2 linked regions of the Colwellia sp. M166 genome follow. The protein of the gene in region 1 binds, or shares a complex with, the protein of each later gene. Links are inferred from orthologs where the notes say so. Each region holds a gene or a part of one and is shown on either strand. Other genes may lie near its edges.

Region 1 (16,433 bases):
AGTTAATTCATCAGTATTTTTTGGTAAAGCAATACCATCAGCAGCGTAGCGATTAGAGATACTACGAAGTTTATGCACTTGATTACCTTGTACACCTTTATCTTTGGCAAATAAATCGTAAGTTAAATGCTGATGATCGCTGATACGAACATCTTGAGTATCGAGCCCTGTTTGTTCAGTAAACTGAGTAATGGCTTGTACAACTTTTTGGTGGAATATTGCTGAGTTATGTCTGACATCATCACCGTTAGACAAAAACACCAAATGTATTTTATTGGCCATTTTTGTGGCATCAAAATAAGCATTTTGACTGTAATGGTAGTGAGAGTTATAAAGAAATAAAATTTGTTGTGCCGTTTGGGCGGTTAATTTTTCAGGGCTAAAGCGAATACGGGTAAACTTGTCGTTGGCAACAAACTGGCCACTTTCAATATCAAGCTGGTCATTAATTTTAAAAAATAGTGCAGAGAGCTTTTTATAAAAGGCTAAAAATGGTTGTTCACTCGTATGATCAATAGCACCGGCAACATTCTCGATTAATTTATCTGTAATAGTGAACTTAGCAAGTAAATATTGGTTTTCACGTGCTGAAGATGGGATATGAACTTTGTGCTGAACGCTTCTTTTACGAGATAGTGGCATAACAAGTAACTCATTGATTAAAAACGTTAGCATAGTAACAACATTCAATGTAGGCAAATATGATTTATATCAAAAAGTAAGCTCGCAACCTCAGCATATTTGTCTAATAAGCACTTCATTAGTATTGGCAAGCCAATAGAATAAATTACTTAAAAATATGGAGTGATTTATCTGTGGCTTATCTGTGATTTTTTGCCAATATAAATTTATTGCTTAGACCTACCTAATTTCCCCTGTATTTGTTTATAATCGTTGCATCACTCGTAACTTAAGAATAAAAATATGAAAAAAACCTTAGCTTTTACCTTACTTACCTCTGCTGTTTTATTTGGCTGTGGGTCTGAAAATGTTGTTAAAAGTAACAGTGCTGCAGATGTAACAGCGAGTTACAACAGCATTAATAAAGAACAACTCATCGAGCATATTAAAGTGCTGGCCTCTGATGAATTTGAAGGTCGTGCACCGTCGAGCAAAGGTGAAGAACTTACGCTTGATTATTTGACTAAACAGTTAACTGCGATAGGTTTCAAGCCAGGTAATGGCGAAAGCTTTTTACAAGCTGTACCTATGGTCTCTATTGAAGCGTCACCAGAAATGACCTTATCTATAGGTGGTAAAGATTATCAATATGGCCATGATATGGTTATGGGCTCTAGTCGCATTAGTGATTTCGAGCAACTTAAAGATTCTGAATTAGTCTTTGTGGGCTACGGTGTTAATGCGCCTGAGTATCAATGGAATGATTACGAAGGACTTGACGTTAAAGGAAAAACGGTTGTTATTTTAGTGAACGACCCAGGTTTTGCTACCAAAGATCCGGCATTATTTAATGGCAATGCCATGACTTATTACGGACGCTGGACATATAAATATGAAGAAGCGAGCCGTCAAGGTGCTGAAGGGGCGATCATTGTCCATGAAACTGCACCGGCATCATATGGTTGGTCAGTAGTAGAACATTCATGGACAGGTCCACAATTTGGTTTTGTTCGTGAAGATCTTAATAAAGGACGTGTTGCCGTCGAAGGTTGGGTTAATAATGAAGTTGCAAAAGAGCTTTTTGCAAAAGCAGGCTTAAACTTTGAAACGGCAAAAGCACAAGCTGCAAAAGGTAGTTATCATCTTGATATGGGGGATTTAACAGCTTCGGTAGCAGTAAAAAATACCGTCAAAAAGTCAACATCATATAACTTTATTGCCACTTTACCGGGCAGTACTAAACCTGACGAACATATTCTTTATACTGCCCATTGGGATCATTTAGGTAAAGATAGCAGCAAAGATGGCGACCAAATTTATAATGGTGCTGTTGATAATGCTTCAGGTACAGCTGCCCTTATTGAAGTTGCTGAAGCGTTCTCAAAGCTACCGGTGGCACCTGCTCGCTCAATCACTATTATGGCGGTAACAGCTGAAGAGCAAGGTTTACTCGGCTCTAAGTTTTATGCGGCAAATCCAGTGATCCCTGCGGCTAAAACGGTGGCCAACATTAATATGGATGCATTAAATGTTAATGGTCGTAGTAAAGATGTTTCCGTTTACGGTTTAGGTCAATCACAGCTTGATGATTACTTAACAGTAGCTGCTAAAAAACAAGGTCGCGTTATTTCAGGTGACCCTCGTCCAGCAGCCGGTATTTACTATCGTTCTGACCATTTTGCTTTCGCTAATATAGGTGTTCCAGCACTTTACGCTAAAAGTGGTAAAGAGCCAGTTGATGAAGCAACAAAAGCATTACGAGCGCTTTTAGATCCTATTTTAGCTAAGTGTTATCACAATGCATGTGATGAATATAATGAACAGTGGGACCTTTCTGGAGCTGTCGAAGATATGCAAGCTTTCTTTGAAATTGGTTATGAATTATCAAATGAAAATGTGTGGCCACAGTGGAGCAAAACTTCAGAGTTTAAACGCTAATTTTGTCAATACCGCAATAGCACGGTCAATCTAGAGCTTATTAAGCTTTTAGTGTTAATTATCAAAGCAGCAATGATGTAATTGCTGCTTTTTTTATGCCTGAACCGGAAAAACAGTTAATAAAAATAGGGATACACTGAATTTACAGAGGGCAGGTAGCTAAACAAACGCTTGTTTTGATAAGAGTACAGTCCGTTGCCCTAGCAACTGAGCGGTTGATACGTTTAGCAACTGAGCGGTTGATACGTTTAGCAATTGGGTTGGTTTCACTAAATTCTAGATGAAAAAAAACCTGCTAAAAAGCAGGTTTCTTCAATGTGGCTCCTCAACCTGGACTTGAACCAGGGACAAACGGATTAACAGTCCGTTGCTCTACCAACTGAGCTATTGAGGAATAAAAATTTTACTTCCTTTATCAAGGAAGAGAGCAAAGCTCTTAATGTGGCTCCTCAACCTGGACTTGAACCAGGGACAAACGGATTAACAGTCCGTTGCTCTACCAACTGAGCTATTGAGGAATTATTCTTTCTAATATAACCGCTGGTAATTAAATTACTAGCCATTACTTTTTAATTTGGCTTCTCAACCTGGACTTGAACCAGGGACAAACGCTGACATAATAACAGCACAGTCCGTTGCTTTACCAAGCAACATTGAAACCAATATATAAATTTGGCTCCTCAACCTGGACTTGAACCAGGGACAAACGCTGACATAATAACAGCACAGTCCGTTGCTTTACCAAGCAACATTGAAACCAATATATAAATTTGGCTCCTCAACCTGGACTTGAACCAGGGACAAACGGATTAACAGTCCGTTGCTCTACCAACTGAGCTATTGAGGAATTGTTTTGAAAGCCGCTATTGGCTAACGGGGCGGAATATTAAAGGCAGCTTGTCAGACTGTCAACACAAAACTTAGAAAAAAATCATTTTATTGACTGTTTGCTTAAATTGCAGGCAGTGTTGGGGAAAATCACTCATATTTTGCTGAATAAATACTCAGTGTTATTTTGAGGGGGATATAAACCATAGTTATCCACTTATTCTGTGGATAACTATGTGAGTTAAAGTGTAAGTTTACGTAATATGAACAGTAGAATGCGGCTTACAGCAAGGTGGACTTTTATTGTGCATGTTTCAAATTTTCTTTAATAACAGCTTGTTAGTAGCGTATTGTCGTGTTTATGACCATACTCGTGTGTTTTTTGTGCAAGAGTGATATTTGTCACGTTTGTTGTGTATTTCTTTGAACAACCAGCGAATTAAATTATTTGTTAACCAAGCATAATTTCTGAGAATGACATTATTCTGCTTCGAAATAAAATATTTACGTAGCGAGTCCTAGCACTATCTTTTACAATGGTTAAAGCATTCGCTTTATCAGCTATTTTGAAACTATTAATGACCGAAATTAAAAGAAACCGCCAAATTAATCTACTCAAAGATCCAGTTGCTCCAACGTTGAAGTTAATGACCATTCCGATGATCTACGGCATGATTTTATTGATGACCTTTAATCTTGTTGATACTTTTTTTGTTGGTTTATTAGGCACAGAGCCTTTAGCTGCCATAAGCTTTACTTTTCCTATTACCTTTACGGTTATTAGTTTAACTATTGGGTTAGGCATAGGAACTTCGGCTGTTATTGCCAAAGCACTGGGAAAAGGTGATAAAGAATCAGCAAAAAATTTAGCGACCAGTTCTTTATATTTAACGGCGATAATTGTTGGGCTTCTGGCAGTTGTAGGCTATTTGTATATTGATGAAACCTTTTTACTTTTGGGCGCAAGTGAAGCGTTGTTACCCTTAATTCATCAATATATGGATATTTGGTTTTTAGGTTGTATTTGTTTAATTGGTCCTATGATAGGTAATGCAGTTTTACGTGCCTCAGGAGATACCAAAACACCGAGTTTAATTATGGGCAGTGCAGGGTTGATAAACGCGGTATTAGACCCTATTTTGATTTTTGGTTTTGGCCCGGTACCTGCGATGGGAATTCAAGGTGCTGCTATTGCTACTTCAGTATCGTGGATATTTGGCTCAGGCTATGTGTTATATATTTTAGCGCTAAAAAGAGGCTTGATTCATACGCGCTTAATGACCATTAAAGACTTTATTAGCTCAGCACGTGGAATTTTGCACATAGGTTTGCCGGCGGCTGGCGCCAATATGTTAACCCCAGTGGCTGCTGCCGTACTTACCGCAATCGTGGCAAATTATGGCGCATCAGCGGTTGCTGCATTTGGTGTGGGTTCGAGAATTGAATCGATAGCTTGCTTAGTGGTACTGGCGCTGTCTATGACCTTACCACCTTTTATTAGCCAAAACTTAGGTGCCGGTAATATAAAGCGTGTTGAAGAAGGCTATAAAACATCAATTAAATTTGTTTTAGTTTGGCAGGTGTTTATTTATCTTATCTTAGTGTTAGCTGCGCCGTTTATTGCGCAAGTATTTTCTAAAGAGCAGGCGGTAGCTGATATTATTAAACTTTTTATTTGGATTTTACCTTTAGGCTATGGTTTTCAAGGGGTGATTATTTTAACAAACTCATCATTTAATGCCCTACATAAACCTATGGTGGCGCTTACGCTCAGCATTATTCGTTTATTTGTTTGCTATGTACCTTTGGCTTATGTCGGTAGTTTATGGTTTGGCTTAGAGGGATTTTTTATCGGCGCTTTACTTGGCAATGTTGTAATGGCAATGATTTCATATAACTTGTTTGATAAACAGTGTAAAAAAGACCGTCTACCGGAAGAGGTTGTTGTTTGATGAGAGCATTAAAAATACATTCTGATTATATCCCCAGTGGTGATCAACCTACGGCAATTGCTCAATTGCTTGACGGTATTGAATCAGGACTAGCGCATCAAACATTATTAGGCGTAACCGGCTCAGGTAAAACTTATACCATTGCCAATGTTATTGAAAAGCTCAATCGCCCAACTATGATGCTAGCACCTAATAAAACCTTGGCTGCGCAGCTTTATGGTGAGATGAAAGAGTTCTTTCCAAATAACGCCGTAGAATACTTTGTTTCATATTATGACTACTATCAGCCAGAAGCTTATGTACCAACAACGGATACCTTTATTGAAAAAGACGCCTCGGTAAACGAGCACATAGAGCAAATGCGTTTATCGGCTACTAAGTCATTATTAGAGCGCAGAGACGTTATTATTGTCGCGTCGGTTTCTGCTATTTACGGTTTAGGTGATCCGGATTCATATTTAAAAATGATGTTGCACATCAGTGTTGGTGACATTATTAACCAACGCGACATTTTAAGACGATTAGCTGAACTACAATATTCGCGTAATGACGTGGCATTTCAGCGAGCGACTTACCGCGTGCGTGGTGATGTGATTGATATATTTCCAGCAGAATCTGATCGTATGGCTTTACGTGTTGAGCTATTCGATGAAGAAATTGAACGGATTAGTGTTTTTGACCCATTAACGGGTGAAGTCGAGCGTACACTCGCGCGAGTCACGGTTTACCCGAAAACTCACTATGCAACACCGAGAGAAAAAATCCTTGCTGCGGTTGAAAATATAAAAATTGAATTAAAAGATAGATCCGCGCAATTAAAAGAAAACAATAAATTAGTAGAAGAACAGCGAATAGTCCAACGTACACAGTTTGATATTGAAATGATGACCGAACTTGGCTATTGCTCAGGCATAGAAAACTATTCTCGCTATTTATCAGGCCGAGGCGCTGGAGAAGCGCCACCAACCTTATTTGATTATTTACCCAGTGATGGTTTGTTAATTATTGATGAATCGCATGTTACTGTGCCGCAAATTGGCGCTATGTACAAAGGTGACCGTTCACGTAAAGAAAACTTAGTCGAGTACGGGTTTAGATTACCTTCTGCACTTGATAACCGTCCGATGAAGTTTGAAGAGTTTGAAGCCTTATCGCCACAAACCATATATGTATCTGCGACGCCAAGCCATTATGAAATTGAAAAGTCAGCGGGTGAAATTGCTGAACAGGTTGTTCGCCCTACAGGTTTACTTGATCCGCAAATTGAAGTTCGTCCGGTTGAAACCCAAGTTGATGATTTATTGTCTGAAATTCGCAAACGGGTAAAAATTAATGAACGCGTATTAGCGACGACATTAACCAAACGAATGGCGGAAGATTTAACCGATTACTTAGATGAACACCAAGTAAAAACGCGCTACTTACATTCGGACGTTGATACGGTAGAACGAGTCGAAATTATTCGTGACTTTCGTTTAGGCAAGTTTGATGTGCTGGTTGGCATTAACTTATTACGTGAAGGTTTAGATATGCCAGAAGTGTCTTTAGTTGCTATTCTGGACGCCGATAAAGAAGGTTTTTTACGCTCAGAACGCTCGCTTATTCAAACCATAGGACGAGCAGCGCGTAATATAAACGGACGAGCAATTTTGTATGCAGGACGCATTACCGGCTCAATGCGTAAAGCGATTGACGAAACTGACCGTCGTCGTGAGAAACAACATCAATATAATCTTGATAATAATATTACGCCACGCGGCGTTAAACGTATTATTGCTGATGTGATGGATCTTGATGGTGGTAAAACACGGGCTGCAGCGGCATTAAAAGCGGCAGAGCCGGAAGGTAAATATGATTTGCTAACCACGAAAGAGATTGATACTAAGGTACAAGAATTAGAAAACATGATGTTTAATCATGCCCAAAATTTAGAATTTGAGCTAGCGGCTTCAGTACGCGATGAAATTAAACAACTACGTGAGCAACAGTTGGTTAGCTAGTCTAGGGAATTAACTTTACAAAGTATAGCTAACACTTAATGACATTCGCTAGCGTTAAAAAGTGTTAGCACAAGCTAGATATTTATTTTATTTCAAACATCATATATCGATTAATAATTCCGGCGACTTCGTCGGAGTTACAATGTTTTAAACGGCTAACATCACTAATGATTTTATCTTGAATATCAACAGGAAAAAGCATTAACTGCTCTAGGTATAAATGAGCATGGGTTTCATTATTGCTGTTAATTAGTTCAATTAAGCGATCTGCATGGTTTTTCCAAATAACACTCATACAAGCTCTCCACCAATGTAATTACCCTAAATGAATGTAAACAACTTAGGGAAGTATGGTGACAATACTAAATATACTTTGTCACTACTCTAAGTTTAGAGTATGGGGCGCCAGTCTTTATACATATTAGGAATTAAAATTACTTGTTGGGAATCAAGTAATCTAAACCTGAAACATATTGTGATGAGCTTTAAAGTAAAAAGTGTGGTTTTGTCTGCTTAGCATTACTCACTACGGTGAGTAACAAAACCGTTTATCAATGGTGTGTTACTCAATTGTATATTAATTGCCGTTTTGTTTGAACACTGAAGATGCAAAGGTGATTAAAGTATTGCGGCGATATCATTGGCAATGTCGGCCGGTTTAGTTGTTGGACTATAACGCTTTATTACCTCACCTTGATTATTAACCAAGAACTTGGTGAAATTCCATTTAATACTTTTACTGCCTAAAATGCCAGGCGCCTGAGTTTTTAAATGTTGGTATAGCGGGTGTGCGTTGTTGCCATTAACTTCAATTTTACTAAACAGCTCGAATGAAATATTAAAGTTCAGATCACAAAACTTTTTAATCTCACTATTTTCAGCTTTTTCCTGTTTACCAAATTGGTTACAAGGGAAAGCTAATATTTCAAAGTTTTTGTCTTTATATTCTTGGTATAAAGTTTCTAACCCAGCATATTGTGGTGTAAATCCACAAGCACTTGCCGTATTGACGATCAGTAATGTTTTACCTTTATATTTAGTAAAATCAATGGTTTCATTTTTATAATTAGTCGCACCAAACGTGTAAATTTTATTTGTCATTATCGTTAACTGGTCGGATCAATGTTAAAAACAGCATAAGGTAAATGCGTGAGATTAACAAGATTCACGCACTAGAATTATTATTCCATGGTTGCTGGTTGCTGGTTGCTAAGTCTATAGCGACGTGGCTTTTTGCTATAGGCGTGTCAGTAAACTTGAAGTGTCCCAACGACTGCCGCCATTTTTTTGTACATCAGCATAGAATTGATCAACGAGTGCGGTTAATGGCAGTGTAGAGCCGTTGTTTTTGGCTTCGCTCAATGCAATATCAAGATCTTTTCTCATCCAGTCGACAGCGAAACCAAAATCATATTCGCCTTTTATCATGGTTTTATGGCGATTATCCATTTGCCAAGAGCCTGCTGCACCTTGACTAATAACTTCAACGACTTGCTCGCAATCTAATCCTGCGTTTTTACCAAAATGTAAAGCTTCAGCTAAGCCTTGAACAACACCGGCAATACAAATTTGGTTCATCATTTTAGCTAATTGTCCACTACCGGCCGGGCCAAGTAATTTGCTAAATTTTGCATAGGGTTGCATTGCGCTTTCAGCAAGGGCGTATATATTTTTTTCACCGCCCACCATAATGGTTAACTGGCCATTAACGGCACCGGCTTCGCCGCCTGAAACAGGAGCATCGAGAAAAGCTAAATCAATAGCCGCCGCTTTTTGCGCTAGTTCACGGGCAACACTTGCTGATGCCGTTGTATGATCAACCAAAATAGCTTTTGCTTTCATGCCTGCAAATGCACCATTTGGTCCTAATACAACTTGACGTAGGTCGTCGTCATTACCGACACAGACAAAAACAATGTCGCTATCTTTTACTGCTTTGGCCGGAGTACTCGCCATAGCACCGCCATATTGTTTAACCCAATTTTCAGCTTTATTTTGGCTGCGATTATATACGGTGACTTGATAGCCAGCATTCTGTAAATGACCCGCCATTGGAAAGCCCATAACACCTAAGCCAATAAAAGATACTTTGTTCATATTGTTCAATCTACTACAGTTTATGTTGTTAATATTTATAGCATATATTCAATCACTTTTGCTCAAATATAGTCGCTTGTGGCAGATAAATTTTATTCGTGACTTAAGGTGTAATAAACCTTAGTAAGGTTGAAATGTTTTGGGATATTAAGTTACTTGTAGCTATGCCTAACTATGTCTAGTAATGAATTACGACAAGTAACTAGGCATATTATTTTACTGAAGTAGGGTGGATAATAAGTGTTTTCAGTGATGAGAGGTACAGTGTTGAGTACCTCCCATATCAGCAATCGTCTGTTGAGGTTATTTATTGATATATTCAAATAATGCTTTCAACAATTGCATTTTTTCGGTGTTGTTCTCATATTCAAATGCCAAGTTCTCTAACTTCATCATGAACTCATCTGCGCTCAATAAGCCTTTACTACCATGTTGAATACGATTTTGACAATGTGCTTGCCATTTTTTTTGCTCACTATCGGTTAAGGTTAATGGGAAATTTCGTGCCCGATAACTAAACAATAGCGTACTTAAACGCTCATCTTGAAACTGAAAAGGGTGTGTGCCTAATTGCTCTGGTGGTAGCTGGTGTAATATATCCATTTGTGCTTTATCGCTATGAGAGAAAAACTTGCCACCATAGAGCGCAAACTCTGCTTCAACGGGTTCATCACCAAAGTCACTCTCAGCAAACACATCGGTTAACTTATCTCTAAGCTCTGCATGTTGTTTTAAGCGTTTTAAGTTATTTAAACAAAGCTCACGCGGGATCGCTAAGCGTTCAGCGTTTTCAGGTAACAATGTTTTTGCCGGCGCAACCACAGGGCATTTGTTCAAGTGAATTAACTTAACCGGGATCGGTAACTCGTCTGCTGCTAAGTCGTCATAACGGGTATATAAACGTGCTTTGATTTCTTCGCTCGATAACTCAAATAACGGCGTAGGATCACGTGCCAAATCAACCGTAATAACCGCATTTTTGTTTATTGGATGATAACAAACCGGCGCAAACCAACTTGTGCAACCATGCGCAGAAGACACTTTACTTGAGGTATGAACAATCGGTGTCATATTATAAACATCAATTAATTCAGCTACTTGTTTTTTGTTTTTTAAGTTGAAAATAAAGTCATATAGCTTAGGTTGCTTTTCTTTTATCAACTTTGCCATTGCGATGGTGGCGTAAACATCACTCATTGCATCATGGGCAGCTTCATGGCTAATACCATTAGCCTTTGTTAGCAACTCTAAACGAAAACTTACCACTTGTTCGCCATCGCGTTCAACCGTTGGCCACTCAATACCTTCTGGTCGCAAGGCATAGCAAGCCCTGACCATATCGATAATATCCCAACGGCTGTTACCATTTTGCCATTCACGTGCATACGGGTCGTAAAAATTGCGATGAAATAAGTAACGTGTCACTTCATCGTCAAAGCGAATACTGTTATAACCGGCAACACAAGTGTCAGGTTGAGAAAATAAACCATGAATACGATCAGCAAATTCTGCCTCTGTTAACCCCTCGCGTAATGCTTTTTGTGGTGTAATGCCTGTGACTAAACAGGCCTCGGGTTGCGGCAGATAATCTTGTGGCGGCTGACAATAAAACATCTCAGGCTCACCAATAATATTTAAATCAAGATCGGTTCTAATACCGGCAAACTGTGATGGCTTGTCAAATTTTGGCGATATACCCCATGTCTCATAATCGTGCCACAAAATACTAGGTTGTCCGTTGGTGTTCACTGGTGTTTTATTATTCATGATTTTTATTGATTAACATCCATGGAATAGATCTATGCTAATCGCGGACTTTACCAGATAACGTATTAATAATCCAAGGCAAGCAAAAAACATTAAATAGGTCAGATACGACAGTGGTGGCGAAAATAGCCATGGGTATTTTCTGGCGATGTAATTATCGGTAATACTTCCCTATGAAGGATATAGAGTAAAAGTTGTCATGACTTCTATTTTACGTTATCAGGGGGACTTGATAAGTTGTTCTGCAGATAAGCTTCTTCATTAGTGCTGGCTCTACAAAAGGAAAAGCAGTTTGGCAATACCGCTTTAAATTCAATAAAATGACCATAGGATAATAATAGGGCATTACCCTAAGGTCTCAATTAAAGGTGTAATAGATAAGCTTGTTGAGTTGAAAGCTTAAATATATTTACTCGTCTAACCTTCTCCGTTGTCGTTACCATTGTCTTCTGTTTGTTCATCATCGTCGTCATCCATAATATCTGGAGTAACGGCATCGACAACGTCGATAGCTCCACCAATAGCTGTTGTAGTGACACCTACCGCGGTAGATACAACAGTAACCGCAATGCAGCCAGATAAGCTAAAAACAACGTATAGCAACAAAAAGCCTTGTGCAATTTTATTCAAAGTAAAGTTTCCAAATAAATAAGTATTTAATTACGCAGAATACGCTAATTTAATGCTGAATCAATCGTTGTTTTAGTGCCATACTCCAAACCTTGATTAAATTTTTGCTACCAGCATTAACCGTTGTTTCTTTAGGGTTTTTAGCCACACTGCCTTTTACCGGCTTAGACACGCTTTGGCAAACCGGTACCGGAAGCATGTTAGTCATGTGGCTTCAGGCGTTAACGCTATTTTTTGTCAATACGGTTTATCAAGATGCTTCACATGAACGTCCTTACCATCATATTTTGCACCGATTAATTTTTATTGGTGTTGCGGTACTACCTATTTATAGCCTTATTTCATTGTATGGAAATTGGCTTCGTATTGACCAGTATGGCTTAACGGTTGACCGTTGTTGGGCTGTGCTTATTTGTGTTTTACTGGCGTCGGGTATTTAGTGGGCATTATTAAGCAACGAGATGCTTGGTTAGAGATACTCAGTACAGTGAATATATCTATGGGAATTGTCGTGCTGGTATTTATGCTACTGGTTAACTCACCACTGCTCAATTTTCAAAGCATTGCTGCAGCTAGTCAATGATCAAGGTTGCATGATGGCAAAATATCTTATGATAAGTTTGATTATCAATATTTTGATCACTCATTAGGTCGACAAGGCAATTTGGCGTTACAAGAGCTAAAAACAGAGTTGATAGTTTCCGCACCTGAAAAAGCCGTGATGATCGATAGAATGTTTATTAATCATGAAAACATAGCCGAAGATGATTTAACGCTGAATATTTCAATAAGTTAGTGACTTATTGGCCTAATAAAAGTGATTTTCCAGAGGCGTTAATTCAGGAGGTTTATGGTGATAAACTTAAAAATGAATGGGCTACTTATCGAGGTAATAACTATTACTTTATCGGCCAAGATTTAAATGCTGATAGTGAATTAGACTATATTGTTATTGAAGAAAATAATTATTCTACTTCCGCTACTCTTTGGTTTTTAGAGGACAATCAGTGGCAGCCACAATATATGCAAACGAGCAACCCAAACGATAGTAAGTTTATAAAAGACTTTCTATTAAATAATGATGTTGAAGTAAGTCAGCCTAGATGGCAGAACTTAAAAATAGGTGACTTAATTTTTAGATCGGCGTTAGATTAAAATCAAAGCTGTCATTATGTAGCAAAGGCATTATCTACGTTAGATAATGCCTTTGTTAGCTGTTTCTTTGTTGCTAGTTTTTTGTCGCTGTTTCGCTCAATGTCAGTACTGAGAATGATACGCTAGTATAATCGCCGTTTGCTTTGTCTATTGCCCAATCACCCGTACCGGCACAGCCCGCATACCAAATGCCATCAGCATCTTTGGTTGAGCATTGGTTATAAGCTCCGGCTTTAAAATAGAGCCAATCACCGCTGTAACCTGCGCTGTTATCCTTTTCATCTAGCTTGCCATAAGCATCGATATTATTTGAAAGATCAATATCATAGCTAACAGTGTTTTTATCTTTTTGAGTAAATGTTAGTTTCATGAGATTGCCAACAACGTTTATCGTGTAGCTAAATTCTTCACCTAGCGCGATACCTGAATTTTTTGGATCATTTGGGTTTTCCCAAGTGTTACCCCAAATAGGGTAAGCGATGTCAGTTCTATCGGGGTTATCTTTAGCTAGGTTGCGTTCATAGGTCCAAAACACAGACCCTGTATTGTGATTTGGCCATTTTTTGTAATAAATTTTTATCGGTTCATTGCCCCAGCCAAAACCCTTGCCTTGTGCAATAACTTCTTTATCTTTTCCGGCATGAATTTGTCCAACTACCACAGAATAAGCCGGTTTTTTCGGATGTTTGGCGCTTTTAGCAACATGGTTTACTTTTAAGGTTGCGTCTAATCTGCCACCTATTTGATTAAAGTAAGCCGCATCTGGATGTGCAGCAATAGCAAAATTGTTGCCGTATGATTTAGTACCAATTGAGGTGTCTAATCCACGGATCATTTGTCTTAATTCGCTACGGGTGTTAGATGATGCCTGTGTTGTTACCGCTTTATTCGGTGAGGTGAATACAATCTCACCATTGGCATCAATATAGAAAAAATCAGGGTTTTGATAACTTTGTAATGCCTTAGTGTCGATATCATCAGCCTTACCATTGTTATCTCGGTCTAACGGAATAGTGATTTTCCAATGCGAGAGATCAAATTTTCCAGCAGGAACATTAGATGTACTCGCACAGCCGGTTATCAGCAAAGCAAGGGAAAGGGTAGATACAGCTTTAAACATAAAGCACTCCTGTATATTAATTTTATTTATCGTTGTTATTTATCGTGTTTAGTTATTAACAGCTTTAGGCAATTAGCGTTAAATTAAACGTTATCGTTTATGAAAAAATAGCGCCATTAAAGCGCTATTTTTATTCTCAACTTAATAACTAAATGCTATTTTGCTTTTTTAGCAACAACCGCTTCAGCAGTCGCTGAATTATAAGGTGATGATGCATTATCATCATCTAACGAGTCGCCTTCAGCATAACCTTCAAAGTTATCTTCAAATTGTATTGTTGTACCCTCTATATCAGAAAATAATTTAAATTCGTCAAGATAATACGCAGCATCGTCAGAAACTGAGCCATCATCACCTAACTTAAAGATAACGGTTTGAACGCCAGTAGCCACATCGCTCAATGATTCAGACACAGAAGCAAATGGTGAGGTAGTTACACTAGTGCCGTCGATAGTAAGCGTTAACATTGGTGCAACGGTTGCTGAAGCGTTAGTTGCATCCCAGGTTAATTCAATATCAGTCCATTTGTCAGCAGTAAATGGAATGGTGATATCAACACCTTCATTGTTGCGTATAACAAAGCCGCTGTTTTGAATGCGTAAATCGATCAGCGCATTATTGGTGCTGGTTGAAGAGCCAAATAAACCAATGTAAGCATCTTTCACAATCGCGGCTTCTTTTAGGAACGACACAGTTAATTTACCGGCAGCGATAATATCACTTGAAGATAGCTTGTAACGTAACTCACCGGCATCATCTGTCATATTGTCGGTAATTCTTGCCGTAAGATTATCAGGGTTGCCGTTGCCGCCGCTAAGTAATTCAACAAACGCTTCAGCAGTCGATGAATTGTATGGAGAAGCTGGGTTATCAGTATCTAATGACGCGCCATCATCATAACTTTCAAAGTCGTCTTCAAATTGTACGGTAGTTCCGGCAATATCTGCATAAAGTTTGAAGTTATCAAGGTAGTAAGCGGCATCGCCAGAAACAGAGCCATCATCACCTAACTTAAAGATAACGGTTTGAACGCCAGTAGCCACATCGCTCAATGATTCAGACACAGAAGCAAATGGTGAGGTAGTTACACTAGTGCCGTCGATAGTCAGGGTTAACATTGGTGCAACGGTTGCAGAAGCGTTAGTTGCATCCCAGGTTAATTCAATATCAGTCCATTTGTCAGCAGTAAATGGAATGGTGATATCAACACCTTCATTGTTGCGTATAACAAAGCCGCTGTTTTGAATGCGTAAATCGATCAGCGCATTATTGGTGCTGGTTGAAGAGCCAAATAAACCAATGTAAGCATCTTTCACAATCGCGGCTTCTTTTAGGAACGACACAGTTAATTTACCGGCAGCGATAATATCACTTGAAGATAACTTGTAACGTAACTCACCGGCATCATCTGTCATGTTATCAGTAAGTCTTGCCACTTTTGTTGGTGCTACATCTTCGGCGCCGCTAATGGTATAAACAACTTCTGCCGCAGTACCATCAACAGAGCTAATGGCTACCGTATCTGTGACAATATCATTGGCATTAACCAATGAAGCCACTGTTGTGTTAGCAGTATCAAGCGTATAAGTCCATTCGCCTGTAGCTAACACAGAAAATGTCCCGAAGGTTGTGGTTAAGTTAGCTTGAGCTTCCATTGCGTTTTCATTGGCGTCATCATCACTAACGACGACTGTGCCGGTAATCGCACCGCTAACATTGTTAGCAATTGCTGCTGTTAAATCACCTGAAAATGTTGCTGGCGTATTCGCCGAAGCAGGAGCAATAACGCCAGTCGCTGCAGAAGTAAGCGTTTCTGTATAACCGTCAAGATCGCTATAAGCAGCAGTAACAACGACGGTTTTTCCTATTTCATCATCGGTCAGCGCAAAGATAGACTCTGTTGCATCAACAATAGCAACATCATCTGCAAGCCAACTATATACTACGCTTTCAGGGTCAAAATCATTGTCATCTAATACGGTCGCAGTCAGTAGCTTACCTGACTCTAAAGTACCTGATATTTCTATAGCGCCAATAAAGTTGATTAACACATCGGCTGTAGGGTTAGAGGTAATTACTTCACTATAGTTATCGTTATCTGTGTATGAAACGGTAACTTTTATATTTGTGCCGGCTTGAGTGTCAGTTAATAACAAAGAGCTCGATGTTGCGCTAGCAATTGCTACGTCGTCTGCCATCCAAGTATAAGAAACGGCTGATGCATCTAAGCCATTTGCATCGGTTAACGTTGTTGTGAGTGTTTCACCAACTTTAGCTTCCCCTGATAGCGAAAGTTGACCAAACGAGTTACCTATTTTGTCAGGC
Region 2 (16,384 bases), 1.9 Mb from region 1 along the record:
GAGCTAATATCAATTGAAGTTGATATATCAGTTTGCTGATTTGTATTGCTGCTGATAGCTGATGTTTTATTCTCAGGCTTAGTTTGCTCTGGGTCTTTTTTATCGCTCATGAACTGATCCTATCTCACATGTTGGTGTCAGGGATATTGAATATATTCGCTTATATTTATTGTTTGCGTTCGTCATACGTTAACTTGCAAAAATCATAAACATTTAGCTTGCCAGTAAGCGTGCGAATATTGTATTAAGTTTACTATGATTTTCAATAAAGCGTTACTAGGGCCTATTTTTCAAATCCAACAGTGCTATAAACTAAAACATCAATAAGCCCGAATGCTTAAGATACAATTTATCTGGCGTTGATACCATGTTTTGATGAATGCAGTTGGCTATTTCATTAAAAGTATCGATAATTTTCGCAATATTCGCCATGGTACTGTATCGCGCAGGTATTATTTTTATGCAAAATGTTTGGCAGTAGCTTAGGTTGGTCTGTTATTGCCGATAAAATCGTGGCTGCGTTCTATTTTTAGAACGCAGCTGATTTATTTAAGCTTGTTGGTATACCTGACGGAGAATTTTATCGGCACCTTTAGCTAATAAATCCTCTGCTAATTGGTTGCCTAACTGCTCCGCATCATCAAACTTGCCGCGAACTTCACCGGTGAGTATTTCACTACCATCAACAGCGCCGACTAAACCTCGCAAATGAAGTTCTTGACCGTTAAGTACAGCATAGCTACCAATAGGAACCTGACAGCCACCTTCAAGTGCACGATTCATTGCCCGTTCGGCGATAACCCGAATACGCGTTTCTTCACAGCCAAGAGGCGCTAATAGCGCTTTAATTGTCGCATCATCAGTACGACATTCAATACCAACCGCACCTTGGCCATTTGCCGGTAGCATGACTTCTGCAGCAATATACTCGCGAATACGCTCAGGCATTTCTAAACGAATCAGGCCTGCTGAAGCCAGTATGATGGCGTCATACTCGCCATTATCTAACTTTTTAAGACGGGTATTGACGTTACCACGCAAATCGCGAATATCTAAATCTGGACGCATGGCTTTAATTTGGCATTGACGACGTAAACTTGAAGTTCCAACAACAGCACCTTGCGGTAACTCAGCTAAACTATTGATGGTATTAGAAACAAAAGCATCACGAGGGTCTTCACGTGGACAAATAATTTCTAAACCTAAGCCTTCAGGAAACTCTACTGGTACATCTTTCATTGAATGCACGGCAATATCGGCACGATTTTCTAGCATCGCCACTTCAAGCTCTTTGACAAACAAACCTTTGCCGCCAACTTTGGCTAGCGGTGTATCGAGAATGATATCGCCTTTGGTGGTCATCGGCACAAGTTCAACATTGATGCCCGGGTGAAAGTGTTCAAGTTGTGCTTTTACATACTCTGCTTGCCACAGTGCCAGTGCGCTTTTTCGCGTTGCAATACGTACGGTTTGTTGCGTCATTTCAATTACCTTATTTAATGTTTATTGCGCAGAGAGGACAATGCTTTCTTCTGCTTGTTTGCTGGCGGCATCAGATAAAAACTGCCACAGTTCTCCGCCGCCGCGCTTATCAACCCACTGTTCATTTTCAAAATGAAAGTGATGACCGTTAAATTTCGTTGCTACCCAAATTTCGTGTAAGGGTGCTTGCTTGTTAATGATGATCTTACTGTTATTCTTAAATGTTAGGGTTAATAAGCCGCCAACACCTTCGTAATCGATATCGCAGCCGCAATCTTCGATGGCTTCTTCTACTGCAAGTAAGATATCATCAGCAGCTAAATTGTATTGACTATCATTCATTAATCGTTCCTTTTTACCTGAGCTTTATGATTCTTTCATCTTTGCTTGGTAATTATTGGTCATGGGATTATAAAACGTCTATCATGGGAAAAAAATCGAATAAATCAATTATGCATAAACAAATTGTAATTATTTTCATCAGTTTGCTTAGTTTGGCAACCATAACAGGCTGTGGCATTAAAGGTCCTTTATACCAAACTCCTGAGCAACAGCAAGAGAACTTAGCAAAAACAAGTGAAGAAACTGATAAAAGTATGGATAAAACCAGTTTAGAACAGTAGGGGCAACGGCATTGGACTTCTTCAATCGTAAACAGCATTCATTATACGCCGAGCAATGTCAGGTCGCTGAATTAGCAAAGCAATACGGTACACCACTCTATATTTATTCTCGTGCGACTATTGAGCGCCACTGGCATGCTTTTGACCAAGCGGCAGGCGAGCGTCCGCATCTTGTTTGTTATGCAGTAAAAGCTAACAGTAATATTGCAGTGCTTAATGTGATGGCGCGCCTAGGCTCTGGCTTTGATATTGTCTCCAAAGGTGAGTTGATGCGGGTCATTGAGGCCGGTGGCGATCCGAAAAAAGTGGTATTTTCTGGGGTGGGTAAAACCTCAGATGAAATTGCTTTTGCGCTTAATCTGGGTATTTATTGTTTCAATGTTGAATCACCAGCAGAGTTAGAGCGTATTCAAGCTGTCGCTGAAAAGCTTGATAAAATTGCGCCAATTTCTCTTCGGGTTAATCCTGATGTTGACGCGGGTACACACCCTTATATTTCGACCGGCTTAAAAGAAAATAAATTTGGCATTGGCATTGAGCAAGCTCCAGAGTTATATCAACATGCGACGACCTTATCGCATATTAATATTCAAGGTGTTGATTGTCATATTGGTTCACAGCTAACCGAAGTATTGCCGTTTTTAGATGCCCTTGATCGGGTATTAAAGCTAGTTGACCAATTAGCTGAGCAAGGTATTGTGCTTTCACATATTGATGTCGGTGGTGGTTTAGGCGTTTGTTATGATGATGAAAAGCCGCCGCACCCGAATGAATATGCCAAAGCTATTGCTGAAAAATTAGTCGGTCGAGCGCTGACACTTATTTATGAGCCTGGTAGAGCGGTAATGGCGAATGCCGGTATTTTGGTGACCGAAGTTGAATACCTAAAAACCAGTGAAGAACGCAATTTTGCTATCGTTGATGCGGCAATGAACGATTTGATCAGGCCGGCGCTGTATCAAGCATGGCAAGCTATTATTCCGGTTGAACAACGTGATGATGTGGCTAGTGCACAATACGATGTGGTTGGCCCAATATGTGAAACCGGAGATTTTCTTGGTAAAGACCGCACATTGGCGATACGTTCTGGCGACCTACTTGCAATACGCAGTGCTGGTGCTTATGGCTTTACCATGAGTTCTAATTATAATAGCCGACCACGTGCCGCTGAGGTGATGGTGGACGGAAGCGAAAGTTACTTGATAAGACAACGTGAAGCGTTAAGCCAATTATGGCAAGGCGAAAGCTTATTACCTTTGTAGTGTGAGATTAGGCATAGATGTTAGTAAATTTTTCTAAAATGCACGGTTTAGGTAACGATTTTCTCGTGCTCGACAATGTGACCCAAAATGTTTATTTGTCGAATGAACAAATTAAGCAATTGGCTGACCGAAATTTTGGAGTTGGCTTCGATCAAGTGCTGGTTGTTGAACCGCCATATGACCCTGACTTGGACTTTCATTATCGCATTTTTAATGCTGATGGCAGTGAAGTTGGGCAATGCGGTAATGGTGCGCGCTGTTTTGCAAAGTTTGTCCGCTTAAAAAGTTTAACCAATAAACATAAAATTAAGGTGTCAACGCAATCAGGTAAAATGACGCTATTTATTGAACGAGATGGCAACGTTTCTGTCAACATGCCGGTACCGCTATTTGAGCCGAGTAAAATTCCTTTTAATGCGCAAAAAGAAGAAGGTACTTATATTTTGCGTAGTGAAGATGAGACGGTACTTTGTGGCGTTGTGTCCATGGGTAACCCTCACTGTGTTTTGACGGTTGATGATGTAAAAAAGGCACCGGTAGCAAAGTTGGGCGCAGCATTGTCTCTGCATGAACGTTTTCCGCAACAAGCCAATATTAGTTTTATGGAAGTGGTTTCACCTGAATATATTAAACTACGTGTCTATGAGCGTGGTGCTGCTGAAACCTTGGCTTGTGGTAGCGGGGCTTGCGCCGCCGTTGTTGTTGGTCAAATGCAAAAAAAACTCAATCGACAAGTGTTAGTTGATTTACCTGGTGGTCAATTGAAAATCTTTTGGAAGGGCCCCGGCAATTCAGTAAAAATGACGGGCCCCGCCGTACATGTTTTCGACGGTCAAATAAACCTATAAAGCAAGATAAAAGTAAAGCTATGCAATCAAATGATCAAAATCTTATGTCGACTGACGATATAAAACTAACCGATGAATTAATCGTTAGTTACCTGCAACAGCACCCTGAATTTTTTAACCGTCAAGCTGAACTTGTTAGCAGTTTAAGGCTGCCAGACCATCAGCGTGGCACGATCTCTTTAGTCGAGCGGCAATTATCACAACAACGACAAAAAATTCATAATTTAGAAGAAGAAATTACGCAATTAATGGTGATTGCTAATCAGAATGAACAACTATTTGCATTGTATAGTGATCTCTATTTACGTTTATTAGACTGTACTGCTGCGACTGAGTTATTGGATTGTTTGCATCAAGCAACTACGCAGTTGTTGTCATTAGACTCATTGAAGCTATGGTTAGTCAAGCCAACAGACGTTCAGCACAGCTCTTTGATCATTAACGACTGTCGTGAAATCATTGAAAATAGATTAAGTAAAGAGCAATACTATTTCGGTCGTTTACAACAAAGTGAACAAGAATTGATTTTTTCTCAGCCGACGAGCGGTTCGGTGGTGTTAGTGCGATTAACTCACCTAGAAGAAGATCTTGGATTTTTAGCCATTAGTAGCCAAGATGCTGAGCATTTTGATCCGCGTATGGATACCTTACTATTAGGGCAATTTAAAAAACTGGTAGCAAAACTACTTTACCAACAGCTTTATTAGGTCATTTTATTGTGAGATTTTATCGGCGCCTACAGCCTTTTCATGCTATTAGTTTTGATTTAGACGATACGCTCTACAGTAATCAACCGATCATGTTGGCGACCGATACAAAAATGGTTCGTTATTTTAAAGATATTTTTAATGCTCAATCATCTGCTTTTGATTTTCGTTTTTGGTGGCCCTTTCGACAGCAAGCGCTACTGCTTGCACCAGAATTAAAGCATGATGTTGGTCTACTGCGACAAAAAAGCTACTTTTTAGGTGCATTGTCGCTTGGCTTGACTGATGCTGAGGCGGCAATGTTTGCGGATAATGCGCTAGATTACTTTGTTGAACAACGTAGTAACTTTACTCTGCCGCAGCATACCCATGATTTTCTTGGTTATCTTAAAACTAAAATGCCGTTAGTTGCGATTACCAATGGTAATGTTGATACCGATAAAATAGGTATTGCTCAGTATTTTACTCATCACTTCCATGCCTCAATTGAAAATAAATTAAAACCTGACCGCGATATGTTTGATAAAGCCTGTCTGGCGTTACATCTAGCTCCTGAGCAGCTACTACATGTTGGCGATTGTGGGAAAAATGATGTGTTTGGTGCGATCAATGCCGGTTGCCAAACGGCTTGGTTAAATCCGTATCAAGTAGGTAAAGCATTAAAGGTTTTACCTACTATTGCACTTGATAATGTCGAGCAATTAACAAAAATAGTTTCATAGGCCATTGTCTTTTAAACCTTTAGTGCTTTTCTCTTGGTCAGAATGTAAAAGTGTTTATTGAATGCTTTTCCAATTGCATTATCAAAATAGCGCTTAACTTGCTATTATAGCGCTATATTTTTGTTATTGATTTTACCTTTCTATGGATGTTTCTGAATTACTTGATTCGTTGAACGACAAGCAGCGAGATGTTGTGGCAGCGCCTTTACAAAATATGTTAGTGCTTGCTGGTGCAGGTAGTGGTAAAACGCGAGTTTTAGTACAACGTATTGCTTGGTTAATGAAAGTTGAGCATGCATCACCTCATAGTATTTTAGCGGTTACTTTTACCAATAAAGCAGCGGCTGAGATGCGCGCCCGTGTTGAGCAAACCGTTGATGGTAATGTGCACGGCATGTGGGTAGGAACTTTCCATGGTTTAGCACATCGCTTATTGCGCATGCACTTTCAAGAAGCGAAATTACCACAAAGCTTCCAAGTACTTGATTCCGACGATCAACTTCGTATGGTTAAGCGTATTGTGCGCTCGTTAGAGCTTGATGAAAAGCGCTGGCCAGCCAAGCAGTTTCTTTGGTATATCAATGGCAAAAAAGATGAAGGTTTACGACCACAGCATATTGATACCCAATTTGATGTCACAGAAGAAACTTTTGTTAAAGTTTATCGAGTTTATCAAGACACCTGTGATCGTGCTGGATTAGTCGATTTTGCTGAATTATTACTAAGGGCTCATGAGCTTTGGCTTAATAATCCTGAATTATTGCAACACTATCAACAGCGTTTTGCCCATGTTTTAGTTGATGAGTTTCAAGATACCAATGCTATTCAGTATGCGTGGTTAAACTTGCTCGGCAAGAAAAGTGGCAACGTGATGATTGTTGGTGATGATGACCAATCTATCTATGGCTGGCGTGGTGCAAAAATTGAGAATATTCAACGCTTTTTACAGGACTTTGATGGCGCACAAACCATTAAGCTTGAGCAAAACTATCGTTCAACCGCTAATATTCTTAATGCCGCCAACCAATTAATTGGCAACAATAGCAACCGCCTTGGTAAAGACTTGTGGACTGACGGTGATGCCGGAGAGAAAATCTCCATCTATACCGCATTTAATGAGATTGACGAAGCGCGTTTTATTGCTGGACGTATCACCGAATGGCGAAAAAAAGACGGCTCATTGGATAATGTCGCTATTTTATATCGTAGTAATGCTCAGTCACGACTGATGGAAGAAGCATTAATTCAAGCAAAACTGCCTTATAAAATTTATGGCGGTTTACGATTTTTTGAGCGTCAAGAAATCAAAGATGCCCTTGCTTACTTACGTTTATTAAACAATCGTGACGACGACGCTGCCTTTGAACGTGTGATTAACACACCAACACGTGGCATTGGTAATCAAACATTGAGCTTAGTACGCGATGCAGCGAGAAGCTTAGAATGCACTTTGTGGCAAGCCTGTCAGCAGATGATGAAAAATGAACAACTTAAAGGCCGTAGCGCTAAAGTTATTCAACAATTCATTAATGTCATTGACCAGTTAGAAGATGATTCAAATAGCCTGAACCTTGATCAACAAGCAAACTATGTTATTCAACACTCAGGTTTAAAAGCAATGTACCAAGCCGAAAAAGGTGAACGTGCAGAAGCGAGAATAGAGAACTTAAATGAGCTAGTTACCGCTTGTCAGACCTTTGAAGTCGATCCTGAACTTGAAGAAGAACAAAGTCCATTGACCGCGTTTTTGACTCACGCTGCATTAGAGTCAGGTGAATCACAAGCTGACGAACATGAATCAGCTGTGCAATTAATGACTATGCATTCAGCGAAAGGTTTAGAGTTTCCATTAGTCTTTATTGCTGGTTTGGAAGAAGGTATGTTTCCTTCGCAGCAGTCAGTTGAAGATATTAGTCGCTTAGAAGAAGAGCGTCGCTTGTGCTACGTCGGTATGACACGTGCCATGCAAAAATTATATTTATGTCATGCAGAAAGTCGTCGCTTGTATGGTCAAGAGAAAAACCATAAAGCTAGCCGATTTTTACGGGAGTTACCTGAAGAGTGCATCGAGGAAGTTCGCTTACAAAGCCAAGTAAGTAGGCCAAAAACTAAAGGTCGATTCTCATCAACAATCACTTTAGAGAGTTTTGGTAACTCAGGCTTTAAATTAGGCCAAAATGTTCGACATAAAAAGTTTGGCGATGGCGTGGTATTGAACTATGAAGGTAGTGGTCCACAAAGTCGTATTCAAGTTAATTTTGCTGATGTAGGCTGCAAGTGGCTCGTGGTTGCCTATGCTAACTTGGAAACACTGTAAGCAAGTAATTAATAACTAAGGGTTTTAATGTCAAAACTGCTTGTTGAGTTACTTAATTAAATCAGGTGGTTTGTTTGGCAGATGTTGGGGCCTTGTTACCACTGGTGAGAATGAATTTTGCCCGTCAGCATTGCTTATACTTTTTCCAATACGAATAATTGAGCAACTACTTACTCGAATATATAATTTCAGCTTACGGCAAGTGTCATCTATTTTACTGTTAACAGTCCCTAAGACTTTAAAAATATCGATAAGCTGTCACGTATAGCTCTTAAAGTTCTTAGGTTACAAATGAGAAAAAACTGTTTTTTATTCTACTTTTGCTGTCTGGTGATAATTTTTTGCCGCTCGTTTTCTGGCTTTTATTGAGTCAAAGCTAAATATTGCTAATGCAGTCCAAATGCAGGCAAACGTGATCATTTTAGCAAAATATAACGGTTCTTGATAATAAAATGTCGCCAGAATAAACATGATGCTAGGGCCAATATATTGAAAGAAGCCCAAAGCGGATAGCGTCATACGTTTTGTTGCAGCAGAAAAGCAGAGTAAGGGCGCTGTGGTAACAATGCCGGCACAGATCAATAGCATGTTTAATGATAGTTCATTGTCAAACATATTAGCGGTGCTGGTTTTTAAAAATACTAACCAATAAATCAGTGCTATTGGTAGCATCATCAGTGATTCTATCAGTAAGCCGACAAAAGAGTCTAAAGGCAGTTGTTTACGTAATAAGCCATAAATACCGAAAGTGGCTGCTAATGCTAAAGATATTATCGGCAGTGAGCCCATCATAAAGAGCTGAATAATAACGCCAACAAACGCTAACCCTACGGCAAAGAGCTGCCAAGGTCGTAAGCGTTCACCTAAAAATATCACCCCTAATGCAACACTAAAAAGCGGATTAATATAATAGCCTAAGCTAGCATCTAACAAGTGGTCATTGTTAACTGCCCAAATAAACATAAACCAATTTACGGCTAAAAATGTTGCTGAAATAGTCAGCCGTAACACTATTTTAGGTTGTGTAATAGTATCAATAAAGTAACGCGATCTTTTGGTAAGCAGCACAACAAAGGTTAGTAATACCGTTGACCATACAACACGGTGCACAAGGATTTCATCGGCATTAATATGATCTATGAGCTTAAAATATAACGGGGCAATGCCCCACATGGTATAGGCGCATATAGCACTAATAATACCAGCGCGTAAGGCTGCTTTTTCAGGTGTTGGCATGGAATAAGTTTGATAGCTAAGATTGGATAAGAGCGTTAATAATAGCACTAATCATTTCAACAACCCATTGAGATGTTAGAAATATTTGGGTTAATTTTACCCCACCATGTAAGTGCCAGTACCAAAAGCAATATGATCGCCTTTTTCGTTATGCATTTCCATGCGGGCAACAGCAACCTTACTACCACTGCGAATGATTTTGGCCGTTGCCATAAAGTTTTCACCACGCCCCGGTCTTAAAAAATCAGTACGTAAATCAATGGTACTTAAGCGACTTAGGCTTCGCGCAATTATTTCTGGTGTTAATTCAGGTAGCTGAGATAGCATATTTGCTGCGGCTACCACGCCGCCAACAAGATCTAGCGCTGATGCAGTGACACCGCCATGGAGAATTCTTTGTTCAGGGTTACCAATAAGCTTGTCGTGCCAAACAATACTGACGGCAGATTCTTCGCTATCAAATTTTGTCACTTCTAGCCCCAATAATCGATTAAAAGGCATTGCTTGGCTCCAATATTGAGCTAGCTGCTGAAACGATTCTTCATGTGTCATAAACTTTCCTGTTAGGTCGAGTGAGATAAAAGAATAACAATAATTGCCGTTATATTGAAAATAAATCTCCGCACTAAGGTCTTACTGCGCTAAAATGTCGGCTGATTTCATCTACTGAAGATTCTCTCTTGCAAGCCACTTCCCCTACGACATTAACTGAAGCCCTTAAACATCATTTTGGTTATCAAACGTTTCGTCCTGGGCAAGAAGAAATTATTAATTATGCACTTCAGGGACGAGATAGCTTAGTCTTAATGCCTACAGGTGGCGGAAAATCAATGTGCTACCAGTTGCCTGCTACCTTGATGACGGGGGTTACTATTGTTGTTTCGCCATTAATTGCCTTGATGAAAGATCAGGTAGATGGCTTAGTAAGGCAAGGAATTTCAGCCGCTTATGTTAACTCTTCACTCGATGCCGATACCATTAATGATATTTTTAGGCGCTTAGGTCAAGGTGAAATAAAATTACTGTATGTTGCTCCTGAGCGATTAAAAAACTATTACTTTTTGCAAGGTTTATCACACCTTGATGTCAGTCTTTTTGCCATTGATGAAGCACATTGTATATCGCAATGGGGACATGATTTTAGACCTGCGTATACCCAATTACATCTGTTAAAACAAAACTTCCCGCATGTGCCGGTGATGGCACTAACAGCAACGGCTGATGTCACCACACGTCGAGATATGTTACAACAATTGGCCTTGCATGACCCCTACATTCATCTTGATAGCTTTGATCGGCCCAATATTCGCTTTACCTTAGCCGATAAATATCAAGGTGAACAGCAAACCATTGGCTATATCAAAAAGCGTAAAGATGAGTGTGGCATTATCTATTGTAATAGTCGTTGGCAGGTTGAAAAATTAGCTAAGCGCTTAGCTGAAGCGGGTATTAATTGTTCCGCTTATCATGCCGGCTTAGAAGCAGAAATCCGTAATATTATTCAAGATAAATTTGCGAAAGATGATATACAAATTGTTGTTGCGACCGTAGCGTTTGGGCTTGGGATTAATAAGTCTAATGTGCGCTTTGTGATTCATTATGAGCCCCCTAGAACCTTGGAGTCGTACTATCAAGAGATAGGGCGAGCGGGCCGCGATGGTTTACCTGCAGAAGCACTTTTTCTTTATGATGAAAAAGATGTTGAACGTATCAATAAGCGTATTGCTGACGGTGAAAATGAACAACGGGTCAATGTTGAATTACAACGCTTTCAGGCGTTACGAGGTTTTGTGGAGGCGCAAACTTGTCGACGCCGAGTTGTGCTGAATTATTTTGCCGAATTTACCGAGCAAAGTTGCGGTAACTGTGATATTTGCTTAGATCCACCTAGCCAGTTTGATGCCACACAAGCGGCGCAAAAAGTGCTTTCTTGTGTCTATCGTATTGAAGGTAATGGCGATATAGAGCATGTGGTTGCTGTTTTACGCGCGGAGCTGAATGACAAAATTATCCAACTCAACCATGATAAAGTTTCAACCTTTGGTATCGGAAAAGATAAAACGCCGGGTTATTGGTTTTCAATCGTGCGGCAATTAATACATTTAGGCTATTTACAGCAAGATATCGCTGCTCAGTCAAACTTATGCTTAACGCAAGCGGCTGGTAGTATTTTGAAAGGCCTTCAACCGTTGATGCTTGCGGCTCCTCGCTTACAAAAGGCCAGTTACTGGCAACGCAATAAACGTGAGAAAGTTTATGACCGAGCCTTATTCTCTAAGTTAAGATCATTACGTAAAGAGATTGCCAAACTTGAAGATATCGCACCCTTTATTGTTTTTAATGATGCGACTTTAGCCGAGCTGGCACGGATAAAACCTTTAACATCACGACAAATGCTCAATGTCAGTGGCATTGGTGATACTAAACTTGCTCGTTATGGTGAGCCATTTTTGTCCTTGATTAAACAGCACCAGAGCTAGATGAAGTTTACTTTTGAGTTAGACATCGCTTACTTACTGTTTGTTGAATTACAGCGACAAAAAAAGCGCATTAAAGCGCTTTTTAGATGCAGTACAGTAGAGTAAAATCATAAAATTTTGAAAATGCTACTATACAAAAAGTCTAATTACTTGAGACTTGCGTAGTAAGCAGCAATGTTAGCAACATCTTCATCAGATAATGCCATAGCCATTGGAGCCATTACTGGATCTTTACGGTTGCCCGATTTAAAATCTTTTAATTGCTTGGCAATGTAAGCTTCTTTTTGACCGGCAAGGTTAGGGTACATAGGAACAGCAGAAACACCTGCAGCACCGTGACACGCTGCACACATTGCAGTTTTTGATTTACCGGCAGCTGCGTCGCCAGCGAAAACAGGTGAAGCCATCATAACAGTAGCGGCAACAGCTAAAGTAAGTTTTTTCATAAATATAATCTCTCTTTGGTAAACAATATTAAAGGATCCTCAATTGATTATATGTAAAAAGTAAACTGTTGTCGTTGCTTTTTTTAGGATCATGCCAGTATGAAAAATTATCTATTACTTTGTTGCGCTAGCACAAGTTTTAAACAATTAATTAGCCCTAATCTAGATTAAGTAGAGCCCTATGTTGACAAAAAACGCTATAAAAATAACCGATATTGAGGAAGTTAACTCAAGGGTATTACAGTTCCAATTTAATGTTGAATGGACAATGGATAATACGGCAGTCATTATTGACTATCTTGTGCAAATGATTGCTGCAAAAGTAATGGAAACAATACAAGGTGCGGATCTTCACTGTGTAAGAATACACTATGGTGTCAGTGAATTTTTATTGAACTTCGAAGAATACAGTCACTCTTGTTGGTTAGAGTGCGCTACAGAGCAAGATATTCTAGGTTTAAGTGAAATTAAACTAATTCTATCATAGTCTTATAAGACTTATTTAATGGGTTTATACCTTGATGCTCAGCCATTATAAAAATGATCGTTGTTCTCAAACCGCTGATAAGCACTGAGAGAGAACCAACTTAATAGCTTTGAAATAAGGTAACTTTTAATGGAAAAAATTCTGATAAGCAGCTGCTTTTTAGGTCATAAGGTTAGATATGATGGTGGTGATAATTTATTAGTAAACGCCACGCTTAAACGTTGGCAAGCGGCTGAGCGCTTGGTGGTTATTTGCCCCGAATTAGCTGGAGGTTTATCTACTCCTAGGCCACCAGCCGAAATTCAATTAAGTAATGAAAACATTATCGTTAAAACTAATAGCGGTGAAGATGTGACACCAGCCTTTGAGCTAGGGGCGCAACGAGCGTTGTCACTTTGTCATGCACACGGCGTCCGTTATGCGTTGCTAAAAGAGTCAAGCCCATCATGTGGTAGCTCAAGCATTTATAATGGTGAATTTAGTCAACATAAAGTCCCTGGACAAGGTATTACTACAGCTCTGTTGCGCGCCAATGGGATTAAAGTATTTTCTGAAAAAAATTTACTCTCTTTAATCGCTGAGCTTAGTTAATCCGAATTCAGCTGAGTTAAGTATTGGCAATATTGACGTGGTTAGTTAGGGTTTGAGATATATCGCTAATCAATGCTCGAGTTTGCTTTATGATGGCATTGGCACTGGTGGCAACATTATAATCGCTGACCCCTATGCTCAGTGTCATTGGTGGTAAGCGGGTACCTGACTTACTACTGACAAACCTTAGTTTTTCGACGCCCTGGCGAATTTTTTCCGCAATCTCGCCAGCAATATTACGCTCTACATCGGGTAGCAAAATTAGAAATTCATCACCGGCAGATCTTATTGGTAAGCCACTTTCACCAACATAACTACTTACTTTTTTAGCTATTTTGGCTAATAGTACATCACTGAGTAATGGACCAAAGCGTTCATTCATCTGAGAAAAATGATCAATATTGACCACTATTGCCGCGACATGTTTGGTGGGATCATTCGATAGCCAAGTATCTAAATGCTTGGTCATAGCCTTACGGTTATAGAGTCCGGTTAATGGATCTAAATAGACTTCTTTTTTAACCTCATCTAACTCTGAACGTAGAGCGTCAGTCGAACGCTGAGATAGCCGTAGCTGTTCAGCGAGCTTTTCTTGTGCAAGTTTAAAATGCTTAGTATTTTGACGGATTTGTTTAATTGCGCTAAAAACTTCATTTTTATTAGTCGATTGCAAGTTGGAGATGTTGTGATCCAATTGATTAATTAAATGATTAGTACAAACCGAGGATTGCGTGCTATTAGCATGTAAATCGACTAATACCTCATCAAGATCATCAATTAATTCACTTCGAAAAGCACTCTGTTTTAACACATATTGGCGATAAGCTTCGGCTAAAAAGAAGTTATCAATTTTTTTTCCAGTAGCGAGCTGCTTTTCAATGGCACTATTTAGCTGTTTTGAATTTTGGTTGAGATAGTGATAACTGACTGCGTAATTGGTTGGCGTCGCTGGGATATGCCATAACTGCAATTGTTTTATGGCGGCGTGCATTTTTTGTTCGGCTTGTTCTATAGAGTCATGGTACTGCACTATTCCAACCTTAAGTTAGGGAGTTCGCTACTCATAGCTAGTAAACCATTTTGTAGTAATTTTTGAAAAACTACCAGAGTAAAAGCAATTTAAAGTCGTAATAAAACGGATAAAGAACTGAAAAATAGTGTTAGATAAAACATTTACTTTATAAATATATTGGTTTTGTTATGGTATCGGGCTAATTGATATCCTATTTATATTTGAGATTTAGTCATGAAAGCATTTTCAACCACGATGTTTGTTTTATTTCTTGTGATAGCTTGCCAATCACCTAAGTCTCAGCGCGAATTAGTTAATTATGATCTTAAGCAAGTTATTGAAGAATACCAATATTTTAAAGATCATCAAAGTCCCTTTAATCAAGATATTGCCGGACAAACTAATCGCCAGCTACCTGATTTATCACCAGACAAACTAGAACAACAGCATCAGACTTTACTTGCTATTTCTCAGCGTTTAGCACAAGTGGCAATAAAGGGGTTGACGAGAGATGAAGCGATCAATCACTCTGTTTTATCGTACAGCATTAAAAACCAACTTGATAATTATAGTAATCATGAACATTACATGCCCTTGACTGCTGAGTCGGGCTTTCATGTTTGGATCAGTCGAATTAATCGTCAAGTTAGCTTTAAAACAGCGCAGGATTATAATGATTATCTTGCAAGGCTCTCTGCGCTGCCGAAGTATTTTTCTCAACAAATGTTCTGGATGGACAAAGGTATTGAAGCAGGAATTACGCAGCCTAAAATTGTTTTAGAAGGTTTTGAAGAGTCGATTAAAGCGTTTATCAAAAAAGATGCGACATTAAGCACATATTATCAACCGTTTTTAACCATGCCGCCACACTTTACTGAAGCACTTAAATTAAGTTTAAGCGCTAAAGCCAAAAGTACTATTTTACAAGTTGTTATGCCAAGCTATCAGAAATATTACGATTACATGGTGCAACGTTATCAGCCGAATGCTAGAACTAATATTGCTGCCAGCTCATTACCTAATGGTAAAAAATACTACCTCAACCGTTTACAGCATTATACTACCTTACCTATCTCTGTGGATGAAGTGCATAAAACTGGTATAGCTGAAGTGCAGCGTATTAGAGCTGAAATGGAACAGATTATTCAACAATTGAATTTTTCCGGCAATTTTGCTGATTTCGTTAACTTTCTACGGACAGATAAACAATTTTATGCCACCAGCCCTGAAGGCTTACTTAAAGAAGCTGCTTTTATTGCTAAAAAAATGGATGCGCAATTACCACGTTTTTTTAAAACCTTACCACGAACGCCTTATGGTGTGATTGAAGTGCCCGCAAATATTGCTCCTAAATATACTACAGGGCGATACTCTGGACCATCACGAGATGATCAAGCTGGTAATTACTGGGTAAATACTTATCGTCTCGATCGTCGACCTTTATATGTTTTGGAAGCATTAACCTTACATGAGGCAGTGCCCGGTCATCACTTGCAAAGTTCCATCGCACGAGAAATGAGTAATGTGCCTAAATTTAGAAATAGCACCTATATTTCGGCATTTGGTGAAGGTTGGGGGCTCTATTCCGAATACTTAGGTTTGGAAGCCGGTTTTTATCAAAACCCTTATAGTGACTTTGGTCGATTAACTTATGAAATGTGGCGTGCGTGTCGATTGGTAGTTGATACAGGTATGCATGCGAAAGGCTGGAGTCGTGAGCGTGCAATGAATTTTTTAGCTGATAATACCGCGTTATCACTGCACAATGTTAAAACTGAAATTGATCGCTATATTTCTTGGCCAGGGCAAGCACTCTCTTATAAAATGGGTGAGCTAACCATCAAGAGATTGCGAAAAATGGCTGAACAAGAACTAGCCGAAAGTTTTGATTTAAGAGACTTTCATGATCAGGTACTAAAAAATGGTTCGATGCCGCTATCAATGCTTGAGGTGCTGATGAATGAATATATTGCAGATAAGAAAGCAGAACAGCTAAATTTGCGAGAAAGCAATTAAGTCGAGTACAAAGCAAAGCGCGCAAAGAATACCGAGATTATGACGGCGAACTGTTCAATTAAGACAAGCCCCCACTATATCTAAATTTTGCAGTTCCGCTATCATAGGTTGCCCCTTAGATCGGTAACTTTGCGTCGTCAGTTTTCACTGGGTTT

Evidence for each region.
Region 2: the proteins of uvrB (region 1) and uvrD are in contact, whole or in part, in a crystal structure (PDB 7EGT), measured with the Thermus thermophilus proteins. The link is inferred for Colwellia sp. M166 from one-to-one orthologs. Residues at the interface, in WP_096411307.1 of Thermus thermophilus: Glu23, Leu25, Arg26, Asp27, Gly28, Glu29, Arg30, Phe31, Arg55, Glu326, Asp327, Phe328, Glu379, Ser382, Gln383, His398, Gly400, Arg401; in WP_096412145.1 of Thermus thermophilus: His654, Arg656, Phe657, Gln666, Asp668, Glu669, Lys680, Arg681, Leu682, Ser683, Lys685, Tyr686, Ala687.

What each region holds. Positions count from the first base shown.
Region 1 is NZ_CP040755.1:4,290,375-4,306,807, forward strand. Bases 4,840-7,838 are described here. They hold uvrB (excinuclease ABC subunit UvrB), read left to right. Parts: upstream 4,840-5,338; coding sequence 5,339-7,339; downstream 7,340-7,838. Other genes in these bases: FGD67_RS19425 (MATE family efflux transporter), read left to right, coding at 4,840-5,339; FGD67_RS19435 (hypothetical protein), read right to left, coding at 7,422-7,634. Also shown: FGD67_RS19400 (DUF3083 family protein), read right to left, coding at 1-675; FGD67_RS19405 (M28 family metallopeptidase), read left to right, coding at 925-2,559; more of FGD67_RS19425, read left to right, coding at 3,966-4,839; FGD67_RS19440 (glutathione peroxidase), read right to left, coding at 7,958-8,440; FGD67_RS19445 (NAD(P)-dependent oxidoreductase), read right to left, coding at 8,576-9,436; sbcB (exodeoxyribonuclease I), read right to left, coding at 9,740-11,203; FGD67_RS19455 (NF038104 family lipoprotein), read right to left, coding at 11,621-11,833; FGD67_RS19460 (DUF4153 domain-containing protein), read left to right, coding at 11,926-12,273; FGD67_RS19465 (hypothetical protein), read left to right, coding at 12,273-12,416; FGD67_RS19470 (hypothetical protein), read left to right, coding at 12,423-12,629; FGD67_RS19475 (hypothetical protein), read left to right, coding at 12,629-12,988; FGD67_RS19480 (polysaccharide lyase family 7 protein), read right to left, coding at 13,062-14,108; FGD67_RS19485 (VCBS domain-containing protein), read right to left, coding at 14,264-16,433. UniProt on the Escherichia coli protein: The UvrABC repair system catalyzes the recognition and processing of DNA lesions. A damage recognition complex composed of 2 UvrA and 2 UvrB subunits scans DNA for abnormalities.
Region 2 is NZ_CP040755.1:2,382,647-2,399,030, reverse strand. The notes cover bases 5,424-8,373. They hold uvrD (DNA helicase II), read left to right. Parts: upstream 5,424-5,786; coding sequence 5,787-7,961; downstream 7,962-8,373. Other genes in these bases: rarD (EamA family transporter RarD), read right to left, coding at 8,271-8,373; FGD67_RS10860 (HAD-IA family hydrolase), read left to right, coding at 5,424-5,644. Outside these bases: FGD67_RS10895 (uroporphyrinogen-III C-methyltransferase), read right to left, coding at 1-110; hemC (hydroxymethylbilane synthase), read right to left, coding at 550-1,482; iron donor protein CyaY, read right to left, coding at 1,504-1,824; FGD67_RS10880 (lipoprotein), read left to right, coding at 1,935-2,105; lysA (diaminopimelate decarboxylase), read left to right, coding at 2,117-3,367; dapF (diaminopimelate epimerase), read left to right, coding at 3,385-4,215; FGD67_RS10865 (DUF484 family protein), read left to right, coding at 4,236-4,922; more of FGD67_RS10860, read left to right, coding at 4,934-5,423; more of rarD, read right to left, coding at 8,374-9,197; FGD67_RS10845 (thioesterase family protein), read right to left, coding at 9,294-9,749; DNA helicase RecQ, read left to right, coding at 9,878-11,677; FGD67_RS10835 (cytochrome c), read right to left, coding at 11,824-12,123; FGD67_RS10830 (DUF3630 family protein), read left to right, coding at 12,305-12,610; FGD67_RS10825 (DUF523 domain-containing protein), read left to right, coding at 12,740-13,201; FGD67_RS10820 (GGDEF domain-containing protein), read right to left, coding at 13,218-14,231; FGD67_RS10815 (DUF885 family protein), read left to right, coding at 14,448-16,229. UniProt on the Escherichia coli protein: A helicase with DNA-dependent ATPase activity. Unwinds DNA duplexes with 3'-5' polarity. Translocates on single-stranded DNA with 3'-5' polarity. Initiates unwinding more efficiently from a nicked substrate than double-stranded DNA.